2 regions of the Flavobacterium sp. KACC 22758 genome follow, and region 1 is predicted to be linked to the other one. Evidence: riboswitches for the same ligand, from Rfam matches in the RefSeq annotation. Region 1 holds a riboswitch; the other holds the start of a gene.
The links. A riboswitch is a leader RNA that binds a small molecule or an ion and turns the genes downstream of it on or off. The one in region 1 is predicted to bind S-adenosylmethionine.

Region 2: it holds a riboswitch for S-adenosylmethionine, as region 1 does, so the genes downstream of both, PQ462_RS13415 (TlpA disulfide reductase family protein) here and PQ462_RS02545 (homocysteine S-methyltransferase family protein) in region 1, are expected to answer to the same signal.

Annotation. Positions count from the first base shown of each region.
Region 1 is NZ_CP117878.1:568,621-576,583, forward strand. Features, by position in the region: gene PQ462_RS02525 (HEPN domain-containing protein) at 1-1,707, shown strand, start outside; gene cobA (uroporphyrinogen-III C-methyltransferase) at 1,700-2,473, shown strand; gene PQ462_RS02535 (precorrin-2 dehydrogenase/sirohydrochlorin ferrochelatase family protein) at 2,634-3,215, shown strand; gene PQ462_RS02540 (NAD(P)/FAD-dependent oxidoreductase) at 3,313-4,365, shown strand; SAM riboswitch class I at 4,876-4,992, shown strand; gene PQ462_RS02545 (homocysteine S-methyltransferase family protein) at 5,347-6,351, shown strand; gene PQ462_RS02550 (hypothetical protein) at 6,380-6,838, shown strand; gene metH (methionine synthase) at 7,091-7,963, shown strand, end outside.
Region 2 is NZ_CP117878.1:3,123,321-3,131,283, forward strand. Features, by position in the region: gene metN (methionine ABC transporter ATP-binding protein MetN) at 1-378, opposite strand, end outside; gene PQ462_RS13395 (cupin domain-containing protein) at 656-1,126, opposite strand; gene PQ462_RS13400 (NADP-dependent oxidoreductase) at 1,123-2,121, opposite strand; gene PQ462_RS13405 (winged helix-turn-helix transcriptional regulator) at 2,214-2,591, shown strand; gene PQ462_RS13410 (aminotransferase class V-fold PLP-dependent enzyme) at 2,839-4,311, opposite strand; gene PQ462_RS13415 (TlpA disulfide reductase family protein) at 4,502-5,491, opposite strand; SAM riboswitch class I at 5,728-5,828, opposite strand; gene PQ462_RS13420 (NAD(P)H-dependent flavin oxidoreductase) at 6,100-7,185, opposite strand; gene PQ462_RS13425 (nuclear transport factor 2 family protein) at 7,202-7,651, opposite strand; gene PQ462_RS13430 (SDR family NAD(P)-dependent oxidoreductase) at 7,652-7,963, opposite strand, start outside.

The DNA of each region.
Region 1 (7,963 bases):
ATTACAGGAAGCGAATTAGCAGGTGTAGACGTAAACGAACCATTTGATGTTTCGCCTTATGCACACGGACTTTTTCAATATTTGTTAAGAAACCCGATTTGTCAGGAAATGGGACGTAAATTCAAAATTTCGTTCTCCTCTTCAGACGAAGATACGGCTTTGAGTTATTTACACGATTTAGGATTTATTCCGAAAATCAAAGACGGACAGCGTGGGTTTAAAATCATGTTTGGAGGAGGTTTAGGATCTCAGCCAGCACATGCCGAATTACTTTCAGAATTCGTTCCGGTTAATGAAATCATTCCAACAGCTGAAGGAATCATCCGTATTTTTGATAGATATGGTGAACGTGCAAAGAGAATGAAAGCGCGTATGAAATTCTTAATCAAAGAAATGGGGAAAGATGCTTTTCTTGATTTGGTTGAAAAAGAGAAAAAAGCCATCGCTTTTGAAACATACGAAATTGATACAACCGCTTTTGACGGACCAATTCCAGAACCGTTATTAGAAGTTCCGCAAGTTACAATCGAAGATACAGAAGCTTATGAAGCTTGGAAAAATTCGAATGTAATTAAGCAGAAACAAGACGGTTATTATGCTATCGGGATCAAAGTTTTATTAGGAGATTTTTATACTGATAAAGCCAGATTATTAGCCGCTTTAATTAAAAACTACGCAGCAAATGAATTACGTTTTTCATTGCGTCAAAATATTGTAATACGTCACGTAAAAGAAGAGAATTTACCATTCTTTTACCAAGAATTAGCCAAATTGGATTTTGTTCAATTAGGATATAATTCAGTTGGAGATATTACGGCATGTCCGGGTACTGATACTTGCAACTTGGGGATTGCAAGTAGTACCGGTATTGCAGAAGAATTAGAAAGAGTTTTAACGGCAGAATATCCTCAGTATTTAAACAACCGCGAAATCGAAATTAAAATTTCAGGCTGTATGAATGCTTGCGGACAACACAATATGTCTGCAATTGGATTCCAAGGAATGTCTATCAACTCAGGAAAACTAGTAGCTCCGGCTTTACAGGTTTTGCTTGGTGGAGGAAGATTAGGAAACGGAGCTGGACGTTTTGCTGATAAAGTAATCAAAGTGCCTAGCCGTAGAGGTCCAGATGCATTGCGTACGATCTTAAATGATTTTGATGCGAATGGAAGCGGACAAAAATTCCTTGATTATTATGATGCAAAAGGAGAAAAATATTTCTACGAAATCTTAAAACCTTACGCAGATGTAACCAATTTAACAGAAGCAGATTTTGTGGATTGGGGTAATGCAGACAATTACGTAAAAGCAGTTGGAGTTGGAGAATGCGCCGGAGTTGTGATCGATTTAGTGGCGACATTATTGTTTGAAGCTAAAGAAAAATTGATTTTGGCTCAGGAATCTTTCGACGAGAAAAAATGGTCAGATGCAATTTACCATGCTTACGCAGGATTTGTAAACGGTGCAAAAGCATTATTATTGGCAGAAAACCAAAAAACAAATCACCACGCAGGAATTGTAGACTTGTTTGATACTGTTTTCATTGACACGAACAAAATCGAATTAAACTCAACTTTTAAAGATTTGGTTTATCAAATCAATAAAAATGAACCATCTGAAGCTTTCGCTAAAGATTATATTGCACAAGCAACAGTTTTCTTTGACAAAATCGAAACTTTCAGAGCACAGGAATTAGCAAATGCATAATATAAAACCCAAAATAACTTTAGTCGGTGCAGGTCCGGGCGATCCCGATTTACTTACGCTAAAAGCTGTAAAAGCATTGGCTGAAGCAAATGTGGTTTTATACGACGCTTTGGCCAACGAAGTAATTCTGGACTACGCGCCTAAAAATGCAATTCGAATTTTTGTTGGAAAAAGAATCGGAAATCATGCTTATACGCAGGATCAAATCAATCAGTTGATTGTGGATAATGCACTGACTTACGGAAACGTAGTTCGATTAAAAGGCGGTGATCCATTTATTTTTGGAAGAGGTGGTGAAGAAGTGGAATTTGCAGAAAGTTTCGGAATCGAAACCATTGTTGTTCCAGGAATTTCATCTGTAGTTGCAGTTCCTGCAAGTCAGGGAATTTCAATAACAAAAAGAGGCGTTTCAGAAAGCTTTTGGGCCATTACGGGAACAACATCAGATAGAAAATTATCTTCAGATGTAGCTTTGGCTGCACAATCTTCTGCAACAGTTGTAATCTTGATGGGAATGCACAAATTGCCTCAAATCATCGATTTGTTTCAAAAAGAAGATAAAGGAAATTTACCCGTTGCGATCATCCAAAACGGAACAACAACAGAAGAAAAAGTTGGAGTTGGAACAGTAGATTCAATTTTAGAAGTTGTAAAAGAAAAAGAATTAGGTTCGCCAGCCATTATTGTTTTCGGCGAGGTTGTCCGCGAAAGCAATAAACTAAAAGGATTTTACGAAGAATTTCTATCAAAAGAAGAAATTCGTTAGAATTATGTTCCGTTAGGAACATCTCATCGGTAGAAAAAAAATGTTTTCACATTAATAATGTTCCGTTAGGAACATATGATTAACACCGATTTTGCAGCGTCAGGTTTTAACCCGAAGTTTGCATTATTAATTGTTCCGTTAGGAACAACATATTGGTAACATGGAACAAAACGAATTATATCCGATATTTTTAAAGCTTCACAATTTAAATGTACTAATTGTAGGCGGAGGAAATGTAGGTCTGGAAAAGCTTTCTTTCTTGCTAAAGTCAAGTCCGAATGCAAATGTTGAGGTAGTGGCAAAAGAATTTCATTTAGAAATAAAAGTTCTGGCCGAGAAACATCCTTCGATTAAATTGACGGAATCGAAGTTCAAAAAGAAAATGCTCAAAAAACGTCACATGGTAATTGCCTGTACAGACGATTTGAAAGTAAATAAAAAGGTTTACGATTTAGCAAGAAAACGCTATTTGATTTGCAATATAGCCGACACACCAGATTTATGTGATTATTATTTGGGTGGAATCGTAACAAAAGGAAATGTCAAAATTGCTATTTCTACTAACGGAAAATCGCCAACAACGGCAAAAAGATTGCGTGAATTTTTTGAAGAAGTAATTCCAGAAGATATCAACCAAATGGTTGAGAATCTGAACGAATATCGAAAAACCTTAAAAGGCAATTTTGAAGAAAAGGTTAAAAGAATGAATGAGATTACCTCTTCATTAAAAAATAAAGAGTAAAAAGGTTTCGGAAAGAAATTAATGATAAAAATCATTGAAAGTACAAGGATTTATTCGTTTCTTTGCGTTATTAAGAATGATTATAAACAACAACATAATGATTAAAACAGATATACTTATAATTGGAGCAGGCCCAACAGGTTTATTTGCCGTATTTGAGGCAGGATTGTTAAAATTAAAATGCCACATTTTAGATGCTCTTCCACAACCAGGAGGACAGCTATCAGAGTTATATCCAAAAAAACCAATTTATGATATTCCTGGATTTCCAGAAGTATTAGCAGGAGATTTAGTTGATGGATTAATGGAGCAAATCAAACAATTTGAACCAGGTTTTACTTTAGGAGAACGTGCTGAAACAGTTGAAAAGCAAGAAGACGGAACTTTCATTGTAACATCAAACAAAGGAACTAAATTTCACGCGCCAGTTATTGCAATCGCTGGAGGTTTAGGAAGTTTCGAGCCTCGTAAACCACTTATCGAAGATATCGAGTTTTATGAAGATAAAGGAGTAAAATACTTCATTAAAAATCCTGAGAAATTCAGAGACAAAAGAGTGGTAATTGCAGGAGGAGGAGATTCAGCATTAGACTGGAGTATCTTCTTGGCAAATGTGGCTTCAGAAGTAACTTTAATCCACAGAAGAAACGAATTTAGAGGAGCTTTAGATTCTGTAGAAAAAGTACAGGAATTAAAATCAGCTGGAAAAATCAAATTAATCACTCCAGCAGAAGTTATCGGAATCAATGGTGCTGAGCACGTTGAGTCACTAGATATCGAAGAAAACGGCGCACATCGTAAAATCGACTGCGATTATTTCATTCCACTTTTCGGATTAACGCCAAAATTAGGTCCAATTGGAGACTGGGGATTAGAAATCGAGAAAAATGCAATTAAAGTAAACAATGCATTAGATTACCAGACAAACATTCCGGGAATCTTCGCAATTGGAGACGTAAATACATACCCAGGAAAATTAAAGTTAATCCTTTGTGGTTTCCACGAAGCAACTTTAATGTGCCAAGCTGCATACGGAATCATCAATCCAGGTAAAAAATACGTATTGAAATATACAACAGTTTCAGGAGTAGACGGTTTCGACGGAACTCGTAAAGAAGCGCCAAAAGCGGTTGTGAAAGCGATTGTTTAAGTTGCTAAGATTCTTAGTTTCTAAGACACTAAGATTTTATATATGAAGCTCAAACTTTAAAAAAGTTTGAGCTTTTTTTTATAAAACATATTCAAACATAGCCAGTGGTTTCAACCACTGGAACACAACGTATAGACACAACGCACAATCAATTTACATGATAACAAAACAAAACGGATTATCACAATACGTTCCCCGTGGTTGAAACCACGGGCTATATTAGAAAAACAGGTTTAGCTTTTTTATTAATCCCAGAGGGATGACATATTTATAGAAAAGAAATTATTCGTTTGGGCAAGAGCTCCAGCGGAGCGAAATATATATCGCTCCGCTGGAGCTTTTATGTTCTGATGATTGTTTTTCTATAAATATTATGCTCCTCCGGAGCTAAAATTATATAAAAGAAAAACCTTAGAACCTTAGCGCCTAAGTCCCTCAGAACCTTAGAAAAAAAACATTTGCAAATCGAAACCCTATTTCATACCTTTGCACTGTTCTTAAAATTATTGTCAGTTATCACGAAAGGCGGAGGGATAGACCCGATGAAACCTTAGCAACCCTTTATCATAAAGAAGGTGCTAAATTCTACTTTGTACGACATTTTCCAGTATTAAAGATAGATAACACAAATACATACTCGTATTTCTCAAAACTTTTCTCGATAACATATAATATTTACTGAAACAGATTCTGTATCAGGAGCGAATCATTGGCGCATTTTTGCAGTCAGTAGTTCCCGCTTTACGTTGCAATCATTTTGCTTTTTAAAGGAAAAAGCAAAATAATTTCCACTTCAATCGGGGCTAATGAGCCAGCAATACTGCACTTTTGGAATTAATGTAAAAAAAATATCGAAGATTAAACCCGACAGGTTTTCAAAACCTGTTGGGTTTAAAAGAACCTTCACAATCATAATAAAAAAACTTAGCATCTTAGTCCCGATAGCTATCGGGATAATCTCAGAAGCTAAAAAAAGAAGCCATGGCAATAACAATTCAAGAAGCAATAAAAAAAAATATCCTAATCCTTGACGGAGCAATGGGAACAATGCTGCAGCGCTATAATTTCTCAGAAGAAGATTTCAGAGGAGAGCGTTTCAAAGATTTCCCGCATCCATTAAAAGGAAACAACGATTTACTATCCCTAACACAACCACAAGCGATCCGCGATGTTCATGCCGCTTATTTTGAAGCAGGTGCTGACATTGTAGAAACCAATACCTTCTCAGGAACGACAATCGGTATGGCCGATTATCACATGGAAGATTTGGTTTACGAGTTAAACTACGAATCGGCAAAAATCGCCAGACAAGTTGCGGATGAGTTTACTGCTAAAAATCCAGAAAAACCACGTTTTGTAGCGGGTTCAATTGGGCCGACAAACCGTACAGCAAGTATGTCGCCAGATGTAAACGATCCGGGTTATAGAGCTGTAACATTTGACGATTTGCGAATTGCATACAAACAACAAGCAGAAGCATTAATGGATGGGGGATGCGATTTACTTTTAGTAGAAACAATCTTCGATACATTAAATGCAAAAGCCGCACTTTTTGCAATCGAAGAAGTAAAAGAAGAACGCAACATCGATATTCCAATCATGGTTTCAGGAACGATTACAGATGCTTCAGGAAGAACACTTTCTGGACAAACTGTAGAAGCGTTTTTGATTTCAGTTTCGCATATTCCGTTATTAAGTGTAGGATTTAATTGCGCTCTTGGAGCCGATTTGTTGAAACCGTATTTAAAAACATTAGCGCATAACACAAGCTTTAATGTGTCGGCACATCCAAACGCAGGTTTACCAAATGCTTTCGGACAATATGACGAAACACCAGAACAGACTCAGGTATTCATTAAAGAGTATTTAGAAGATAATTTAATCAATATCATCGGAGGTTGTTGCGGAACAACGCCAGATCATATTCGACTAATTGCTGAGGTTGCGAAGGATTATAAGCCAAGAGTTGCGCCGGTTATTGAATAATTTAGAAAATTTTGTACAAATAAAAATTATGCTAAAAACAAGTAAAATTCTTTTGATTTTTATTTTACTTAATTTTTGTTCTTGTGATAAATTAGATACAAGAGAACTGATTGTTAAAAATAGTTCTGATAAAATAATATATAGTATTCTATCCGAAAATGATAGTATGAATGATTCAAGCTTTTATTATGAATATCAAGATGATTTTAATGAAAGTAAAAGAGGAGATTATGATGCTCCATTTGTTTTCGAGGAAATCATGAGCGGAAAAATGATTGCTAATAGCGATAGACCGAGATATTGGAATAATTATTTTCAAAGATTAGAAGACAAAAAAGCAAGGTTATTTATAGTAGAAAAGGATAGTGTAGATAAATATGGTTGGAAAACAATATTTGCTAAAAATATTTACAGTAAAAAATATTTTATCACTCTTGATAAATTGGATAGCCTTAACTGGCAAATTGAATATAAAGGGGATAATTGAGAGAATTTCTTATGAAACCGAATTTGCGTGAGGGATAGAAGCGGTTAGCCCACAGCCTGACGAAGGAAGAGCGAGGACTAATAGCGGATAGCCCGGCCCGGAGGGACACGCCCAAAATAAGGTTGAAGAATAAACACATAATCCTAAAATAGTTTTTAGGATTTGAAATATTAGAATGAGATTGCTTCGTTCATCGCAAAGACAAGCAAAAAGTAAATTAAATGTTCTGTAGGAACAATGGATTGGTAGAAAATGACAGAAAAAAGAAGAGACCTTGTATTATCAGGATTAGAACCGTTGATTATTACGCCCGAAAGTGTTTTCGTGAATGTTGGCGAGCGTACGAATGTAACAGGTTCAAGAAAATTCTTGAGATTAATCAAGGAAGAGAAATATGACGAGGCGCTTGATATTGCAAGACAGCAGGTAGAAGGCGGAGCACAGATCATCGATATTAATATGGATGAGGGAATGCTTGACGGTGTTACTGCAATGACTAAATTTTTGAATTTAATTGCTGCAGAACCAGATATTTCGAGAGTGCCGATTATGATCGACAGTTCGAAATGGGAAATCATTGAAGCAGGTCTAAAAGTAGTACAAGGAAAAAGCGTTGTAAACTCGATTTCGTTAAAAGAAGGAGAAGAAGCCTTTATTCACCACGCTAAATTAATCAAACGTTACGGAGCAGCTGCTATTGTAATGGCATTTGACGAAGTGGGTCAGGCCGATAATTACGATCGTAGAGTGGAAATCTGTAAGCGTTCGTATGATATTTTGGTTAACAAAGTAGGATTCCCTCCGCAGGATATTATTTTCGATTTGAATATTTTCCCAGTTGCAACAGGAATGGAAGAACACCGCCTGAATGCTCTGGACTTTTTTAGAGGAACAAAATGGGTTCGGGAGAATCTTCCGCATGCACATATTAGTGGTGGAGTAAGTAACGTTTCGTTTTCTTTTAGAGGAAACGATACCGTTCGTGAAGCGATGCACTCGGTGTTTTTGTACCACGCAATTAAAAACGGAATGACGATGGGAATCGTTAATCCGGAGATGTTGACGATTTACGATGACATTCCGAAAGATTTATTAGAACACGTTGAAGACGTAATTTTAGATAGA
Region 2 (7,963 bases), 2.6 Mb from region 1:
TTGCAGTAATTCTAAAACGCGCGTTTTAATTTCGGCTTTTGGAGTTCCCACTAATTCAAGTGGAAAAGCCACATTTTCAAAAACAGTTCTTGAAGAAAGCAGGTTAAAATGCTGAAAAATCATCCCGATTTGTCTTCTTTCAATCGCCAGTTCAGCGTTTGAAAGCTGCATTAAAGCCTTTCCGTCTACAATAATTTCTCCAGATGTGGGTCTCTCTAATAAATTGACACAACGGATTAAAGTACTTTTCCCCGCTCCCGAAGTTCCAATTACACCAAAGATTTTTCCTGGCGGCACCGTGAGCGAAACACCATCCAAAGCAGAAACTATCCTGTCTTTCTGATGAAAAATTTTGGTAACATTTTTTAATTCAATCATTTGTTCAAATTCAAGGTTTTAAAACAAAAAAGCCTTTCAAATCTTCATGAAAGGCTTTTTGAAATAAATTGTATTATTTTATATATAAGCCAGATCAGTGAATTTCATAGCAATAGCACAGTACATCATACTACAGCTATAATAATTCAAATTCTGGTTCTTGTTTCTCATTGCGGTTGCAAATTTAAACAGATATTTTTAATTTTTATGTAAAAAGTACAAAACTTTTATTAACCTATCAAAATAGTAGATTACTAAAACGATTCCTTGAAATTAATTACTCCTTTTTTGCATCCAGTAAAACAGCTAACTGAATGCAGGGCAAATCTGAACGATTGCTCCAGGCATGATTTGTACCACGCTGAATTACGATATCTCCAGCTTGTAAAAGTGTTTCTTCTTCATCAACTATCAAATAAATCTCACCTGCCAAAATGACGATGTAATCTAAAGTATCAGTTTGATGCATTAACGGATGAGGCTGACCTTTAGGCGCTTCAATTCCTAGATCTTTATCAGGCGGAATTTGTACATACCGAAAATAACTTCCGTTTTTTGGTGTATTTGGAAAAGCGGTATTTTCAATTCTTTTTTCTTCAAATTTAGCCGGTGTACTATCAGTTGACCAGATATCAGAAATAATTAATCCCGGAAAATGCTCTGATACATTGCTCACGATTTCATCTTGTTCGATAATTGATTTTCCGTTTCGTAAGCCCGTTACGATTCTTCTTGGTATTGTTTTCATTCTTTATTAATCTTCATTATTAATTTTCTTCCGTATGTTTTGTTCTCACGCAAAATAGCCAGCGCTTTATTGACAGTTTCTGTATTTAGTTCACCAATTACAGAAATATTTGGCGGACTAATAATTCCATTTTCTATTAAATAACTCAACTCACTTAAACCATTTTTGTAATATTCATATTGTTTCTCAATTCCGTATGCATAATTAGAAATATTGTAAATAGCTGCGCCTTTAGTAAAAAGAATACTTCGGGATTCTGCCGTTAAAAAATTTGTGACGTCAATATAAGTTCCGTTTATTTTTAAAAGTTTTGCAGCGATATCAGCAATACTGTTTCCAACCAAATCCACAACGATATCGAACTTTTTATTTTCGTTTAAAGAAAGAGCAGTTTCGTATACATCTTCTTTTTTATAATTGACGATTTGCTCTCGCTTTACTCCTAAGTTTATCAAAGAAGAGATACTTTCATCATTTCCGGCTGTTACCCAAAATTTTTTAAAATTATTAGCTGTAAGAAGTTTTATAAACATATTTCCCACTCCGCCGGCAGCACCCGTAATAAATATCGAATCAGCTGCAGAAGCGTTCATTCTTTTAAATGATTGTAATGCGGTTAGTCCTGCCGATGGAATTCCTGCTGTTGCTGCAAAAGAAATATTTTGAGGTTTTTTAACTGCGATTCCTTCCGGAACACAAATGTATTCGGCATAAGTTCCATTAGATCCCATACTGCCTGAACCGCAGAAAACGGCATCTCCAATTTTAAATTCTGTTACTTCTGTACCAATTGCTGTAATTATTCCTGAAAATTCACGTCCCAGAATTGGTGAATGAATCAGTTTTCTTTCAGATTCATTTTCAGTCATTTGATAATCAATTGGATTAAATCCTGAAGCTGCAATCTTTACCTGAATCTGATTGGGTTCTGGCTGTGGAATTACCACTGTTTCGAGCTTAAATTCTCGGTTTTCCTGTAATATAACTGCTTTCATTTTTATCGTTTTAGTTTACAAAAGTATCGCTGTAATACTTTATTTTTGTTATGGGTTAACCCAAGGTAACCGGTTACCAAAGAGAAACTAGTATGGCAAAAATTAATGATAACGGAGTACTTCGGGAAGCCAATTGTTCTGAAGAACTTATGGCAATGCGTGACAGTCTTGACGTTTTAGGCGGAAAATGGAAATTGATGATTCTAAGATTTTTAACTAACCGAACTCATCAGGTTATTCATTTTAAAAAAATGCAGCGTGAAATTGACGGTATTTCGGCTAAAATGCTCAGCAAGGAACTTAAAGAACTTGAAACTAATCTTCTTATTACAAGAACCGAACAAGATACCAAACCCGCAACCGTAATTTATGCTATTACCGAATATGGAAAATCGGTACTTCCGGTTACAGAAACCTTAGTTAACTGGGGATTGGCACACCGGGAAAAGATTATCGAATCGCTTAAATAATTCTAAAAAAAACATTCCGTTGGGAATGTTTGGTCGGTAGAACAAAAATTGAATTTTGATTATACGTTCCATAGGAACGTTTGATGAATGACGTAAATGCCAAATTCAATCAAACAAATGTCCTTACAGGACATAACACAAAACGATACCATTTTTCTACAAGCGAGATATTCCTACGGAATATTACTCATTATAAACCCGACAGGTTTTTGAAAACCTGTCGGGTTTAAAACTTAACTAACTATACTTACACTAACTTAAACCATTCGTTTACTTCTTCTGCTATATTTTCTTTTATTTCAGGATTTTCAAATTCATTTGAAACCGGATTATATTCATAATCTTTCTGCCATTTTTTATAATTCGAAGCTATTTTCTCGATTGCATCACAGATATAAAAAAGCGCTTCATTTGTCATAATCGGATGCAGCGATAAACGCACCCAGCCCGGTTTATTAGATTGATTTCGCTGTAACAACTCATTTGTAATTTCAGCCGATCTTTTTTCATTGATGTTGAACAAATAATGCGCATAGGTACTTGCGCAAGACCAGCCGCCGCGAACCTGAATTCCGAAACGGTCATTTAAAAGTCTTACAATTAAATTGTAATGAATATCTTCGATTACAAAAGAAACACAGCCAATTCTTTCTGTGGTTAAATCGCCTAAAATGGATAATCCCTGTATTTTTTGAAGTCTCGAAAAACAAAGGTCAAGCAGTTCTTTTTCTCTCTTTTTGATTTTGTCAACTCCCATTTGTTGTTTTAATTCTAAAGCCAAAGCAGTTCTTATAACCTGCAGAAACCCCGGAGTCCCGCCATCTTCCCTCACTTCTATTACATCGCTGTAACAATATTTCCCTAATGGATTGGTCCATTTTACATTTCCCCCGCCTGGATTATCTGGAAAATCAGATTGATATAATTTTTCATTAAAAACTAAAATACCGCAGGTTCCGGGTCCGCCCAAAAATTTATGAGGCGAAAAGAAAATTGCATCTAATTGCTGTTCTGGATCTTTTGGATGCATATCAATTTTGACATACGGTGCCGAAGCTGCAAAATCTACAAAACAAAGTCCGCCGTTTTGGTGCATGATTTTAGCTAATTCATGATAAGGCGTAATAATTCCCGTAACATTCGAACAGGCCGTAAATGAACCTATTTTTAAGCTTCTGTCTGCATATTTTTTGATTTCCTCAGAAAGCACCTTCGGATCAACTAAATTATTTTCATCAGGCGGTAAAATCACAACTTCGGCATTTGTTTCATACCACGAAACCTGATTGGAATGATGCTCCATGTGCGTGATAAAAACGACAGGTCTGTCCTGGTCTGATTTTGTTCGCAAAGCCATAATACGCTGCAGTTTCGATAAAGCAGCGGTCATACCGCTTCCGGTTGTTATCAAAACATCTGATTCATTAGCGTTAACCGATTTTTTAATAATATCTCTTGCATACTGATACGCATACGTGGACGTTTTTCCTGTTTGACTTGAAAGTGAATGCGTATTGGCAATCATTGGACCTATTTTGTTGAGCATTATATCTTCGATCGGGATATACAGCCTTCCACTGGCAACCCAGTCAGCATATATCAGATTTTGTTCTCCGTAAACCGATTCGAAAGTATGATCAATTCCTACTGTATTTTCTCTAAACTTAGAAAAGTAACATTCAGACTCTGTTGGTTTTGTTGTTGGCTCAATAGCATTCATTTCCTTTATCATTTTAATTAACTAAATTTATTATTGATTGAATCTTTTTTAAAAACATAGAAACATAGATTATATTCTAAATAATAGATATTTGAAAAAATCTGGATTTTCACACATAGCTATGTTTATTAAAACAAGTGAAACGCCTTTATACATAAAGAAAAACTATGTTTCTATGTGTTTAAATAAATTAATTTGCCTGCACTAAAAGTGATTTAAGTGTAGATTGTAATTCTTCTCCGTGCAGATTTTTCGCTACGATTATTCCTTTAGAATCTACTAAATAGTTTCCCGGAATAGCTCTTACACCGTACAATTTAGCAACGGCACTGTTCCAGAAAAGTAAATCAGAAACATGTGTCCAGGTTAAATTATCGTCCTGAATTCCTTTAATCCAGTTTTCTTTCTTTTTATCTAATGAGATTCCCACAATATTGAATCCTTTGTCATGAAATTCTTTGTAAGCGGCTACGATATTTGGATTTTCTCTTCGGCATGGACCGCACCATGAAGCCCAAAAATCGACTAAAGTGTAACCTTTTAAATTATCATAAAGACGAACTGGCTTTCCGTTAGGATCATTGGCTGTAAAATCTGGGGCTTTTTTACCTACTGCTAATCCGTCTAAAACAACAGCCAGTTCTTTTAATTCTTTCACGTAAGTGGTATTTTGAAGACTTTTATCCAGCAGGGCAATATTTTGTGTAATCTGCTCAGGTGTTAATCTGTACGACCAATTTCTGTATAAGACATAAGCAGAAACAATAGATTTTGGATGTTCAGTTATAAATTTGCTGATTTCTGGATCTTTGCTCTTTTTATAGGTTTCGAATAAATCCTGAGAAGCTGAACCCTCAACGACAGAAGCTGTATAATATTTCTTCGGACTCAGCTTTACTGTAATTGGTTCTTTTTCAAGGAAAACATACAAAGGCGAACTTTCTGTGTTTACACTTAATCCGTATAATTCAGGCGTTTTTACTTTTGTTTTAAAACTAAAATTTCCGTCTTTTACTTTTACTGAATCTATTGTGGTAAACATTTTATTGTGAAATTTCTGTAAGTAAACGTATTGTGCAACGGTATCGACAACAGTTCCTTTTAATTGTAAATTACTTTCCTGAGCCTGAGTTTGAACAGCTCCAAGAAACAAAGCAAAACCTAATAGTATTTTTTTCATTTTATTTTTAGTTTTTAGATTAGACAAAAGGGTTTCAGGCCGATGAAAAAACCATCAGCAGATTGTATTTTAAAAAGAAGGTTTAAGAGAGAATTCGTGTTTTTACATTCGAAAAACGGCCAGACTATTTTCTTCTAAAATTATATTCAAAAGCTCATAACCGGCGTATAAAATTGATTCTGTTTTCATTTTAATAAATTTTAATGGATGAACTTATTCAGATTTTGAGGAAATCTTTCTTATCTGCCCGCTTATAGCGGAAGGATTTAGCACCTTATTCGGCAACAGGTTGCTAAGACTTCATTGGGCCTATTCCCTCAGTCTTTCTGGATAAGTATCATTATATAATTTTTCTGTGATACAAATATATACTAATTCTACCAAATTAGTCAAGTATAAGATAAGTTTTTTTCATTTTTATTAAAAAAGTGTTATTCAACAAAATATAAATCACTGTATTTAAACTAATTATGCCAAAATATAAACTTAAAAGATGCATCAATTTTATAATGGAAATTCATACATCAATCCCAATATGCTTGATTAGCTTGTTTTTATAAGACATAAAAAAAACTCATTTCGGTTATGAAATGAGTTTGTATTTAGAATTATGATTTTAATCCATCAAAATAAGCTGTAGTTTCTTCAATCAAAGCATTCATCAAAACAGAAGCTTTAGTATGTTTTAAAATTGGAGAAATCTGACCGCCCCAAAATAATATCATATCCCATTTTTGTTTATCCAGCGCTGCTTTTCGCAGTGGAGCAATAAAAGTAGTCTGTAATGGAAAAGGCAGAATATCTGATTCTTTTCCCATTATATCTTTAGCAAGCCGGCTTGTAATCCCGCGTCCGAGTCTTCCTGTGTAAGCGCGTGAAAGTGTGGTGTATTTTGCAGCATCAGAAAACAGCATTTCTCTGTGAATTGGCAGTGCATTAGATTCGTTTGTAGCTAAAAAAGCGGTTCCTATCTGGGCAGCACTTGCTCCTAAAGTTAAAGCTGCTGCAATTCCTTTTCCATCAGCAATGCCGCCGGCTGCAATTATGGGTGTTTTTATTTTTTCGCGCATTAACTGCAATAGAACAAAAGTTCCGGTTAAAGAAGCTTCAGATTTATCTAAAAAAGAAGGACGATGTCCGCCTGCTTCAAAACCAGAAGCAATAATCATATCAACGCCTTTGCTGTCCAAAAAAACAGCTTCATCAAGAGTTGTTGCTGCTCCAACCGTTACAATTCCTGATCTTCGGCATTGTTCTAAAACATCATCTGAGGGAACGCCAAACATAAAACTGAAAACTTTTGGCTTAACGTCTAAAATAACCTGCAGCTGATTTTCAAATCTAGATTGAAATGGAGCTGGTTTTTCCGGAAGTGCGATTCCAGCTTCATCATAATACGGTTTAAAAACGGCTTTTGTTTTCTCAAACTGTTCATCGGTTAAACCGCCTTCGGTAATATCGTGGTCTGAAACCAAAAGATTGATATTATAGGGTTTATTTGTGGCTGCTTTTAACTGTTTATCAATGTCGAAAATTTCCTGCGGACTCATTGTATAAGCTCCATAACCGCCTAATCCGCCTGCATTAGAAACTGCAGCTGTTAATTCTACAGTAGATAAATTGCCTCCAAAAGGTCCTTGTAAAATTGGATAATCAATTCCTAAGAGTTCTTTAGCTTTTGTATTGTACCACATTGCTTCAAGATTTAAATTATCTGCTGGTATCAGTCAGCATTTTGTTAACAATCAGCCATCGGCCGTTAATCTTATGGAAAGATAAAAAATCCCGATAATTAAAGTCATACATTTTAACATTTAATTCGGCCACAGCAATAGAATTTACAACGCTTATATGCAGAATTTCTCCTTTAAACGGCTTACCGGAATCCTTTGGACTTTGTCGGTTTTTAACACCATCCAGATACAAATCGACTGTTTTAAAATAAGGCTGCCCATTTACATCCCCAAACAGGAATGTTCCGGGTTGAAAAATACTTCCTAAAAGTATTTCATCACCTTCATAAATGCCTTTAAAATAATAATTTTCTATGGCATCTGTAATAGCCTGAATTTCTATTTGATTTTCCATTTTAATTGTATTTTGAGCTTTTATGCCCTGAAAATTCCAGAGCATAAAAGCAGTTAATAAAATCGTTTTCATTTAATTTAAATTGTGTCCTGCACCTTTTCCGCCGTCAACATTAATAATGGCTCCGGTAATAAAATTACTTTTGGCAACAGTGTAAACCATTTCAGAAACATCATCGGTCTCTCCTACTCTGTTTAATAAATGCAGTCCGGCACTCTGATCAGCATTGTCACCATGCATTGGCGTACGAATTACACCCGGAGCAACGGTATTGACACGAATATTTTGTTTTCCAAATTCGGCCGCTAACTGAATCGTCAAGGCATGAATTGCTCCTTTACTTGAAATAGGTGCCGAAGCGGGCCATCCGCCTAAACCATGATT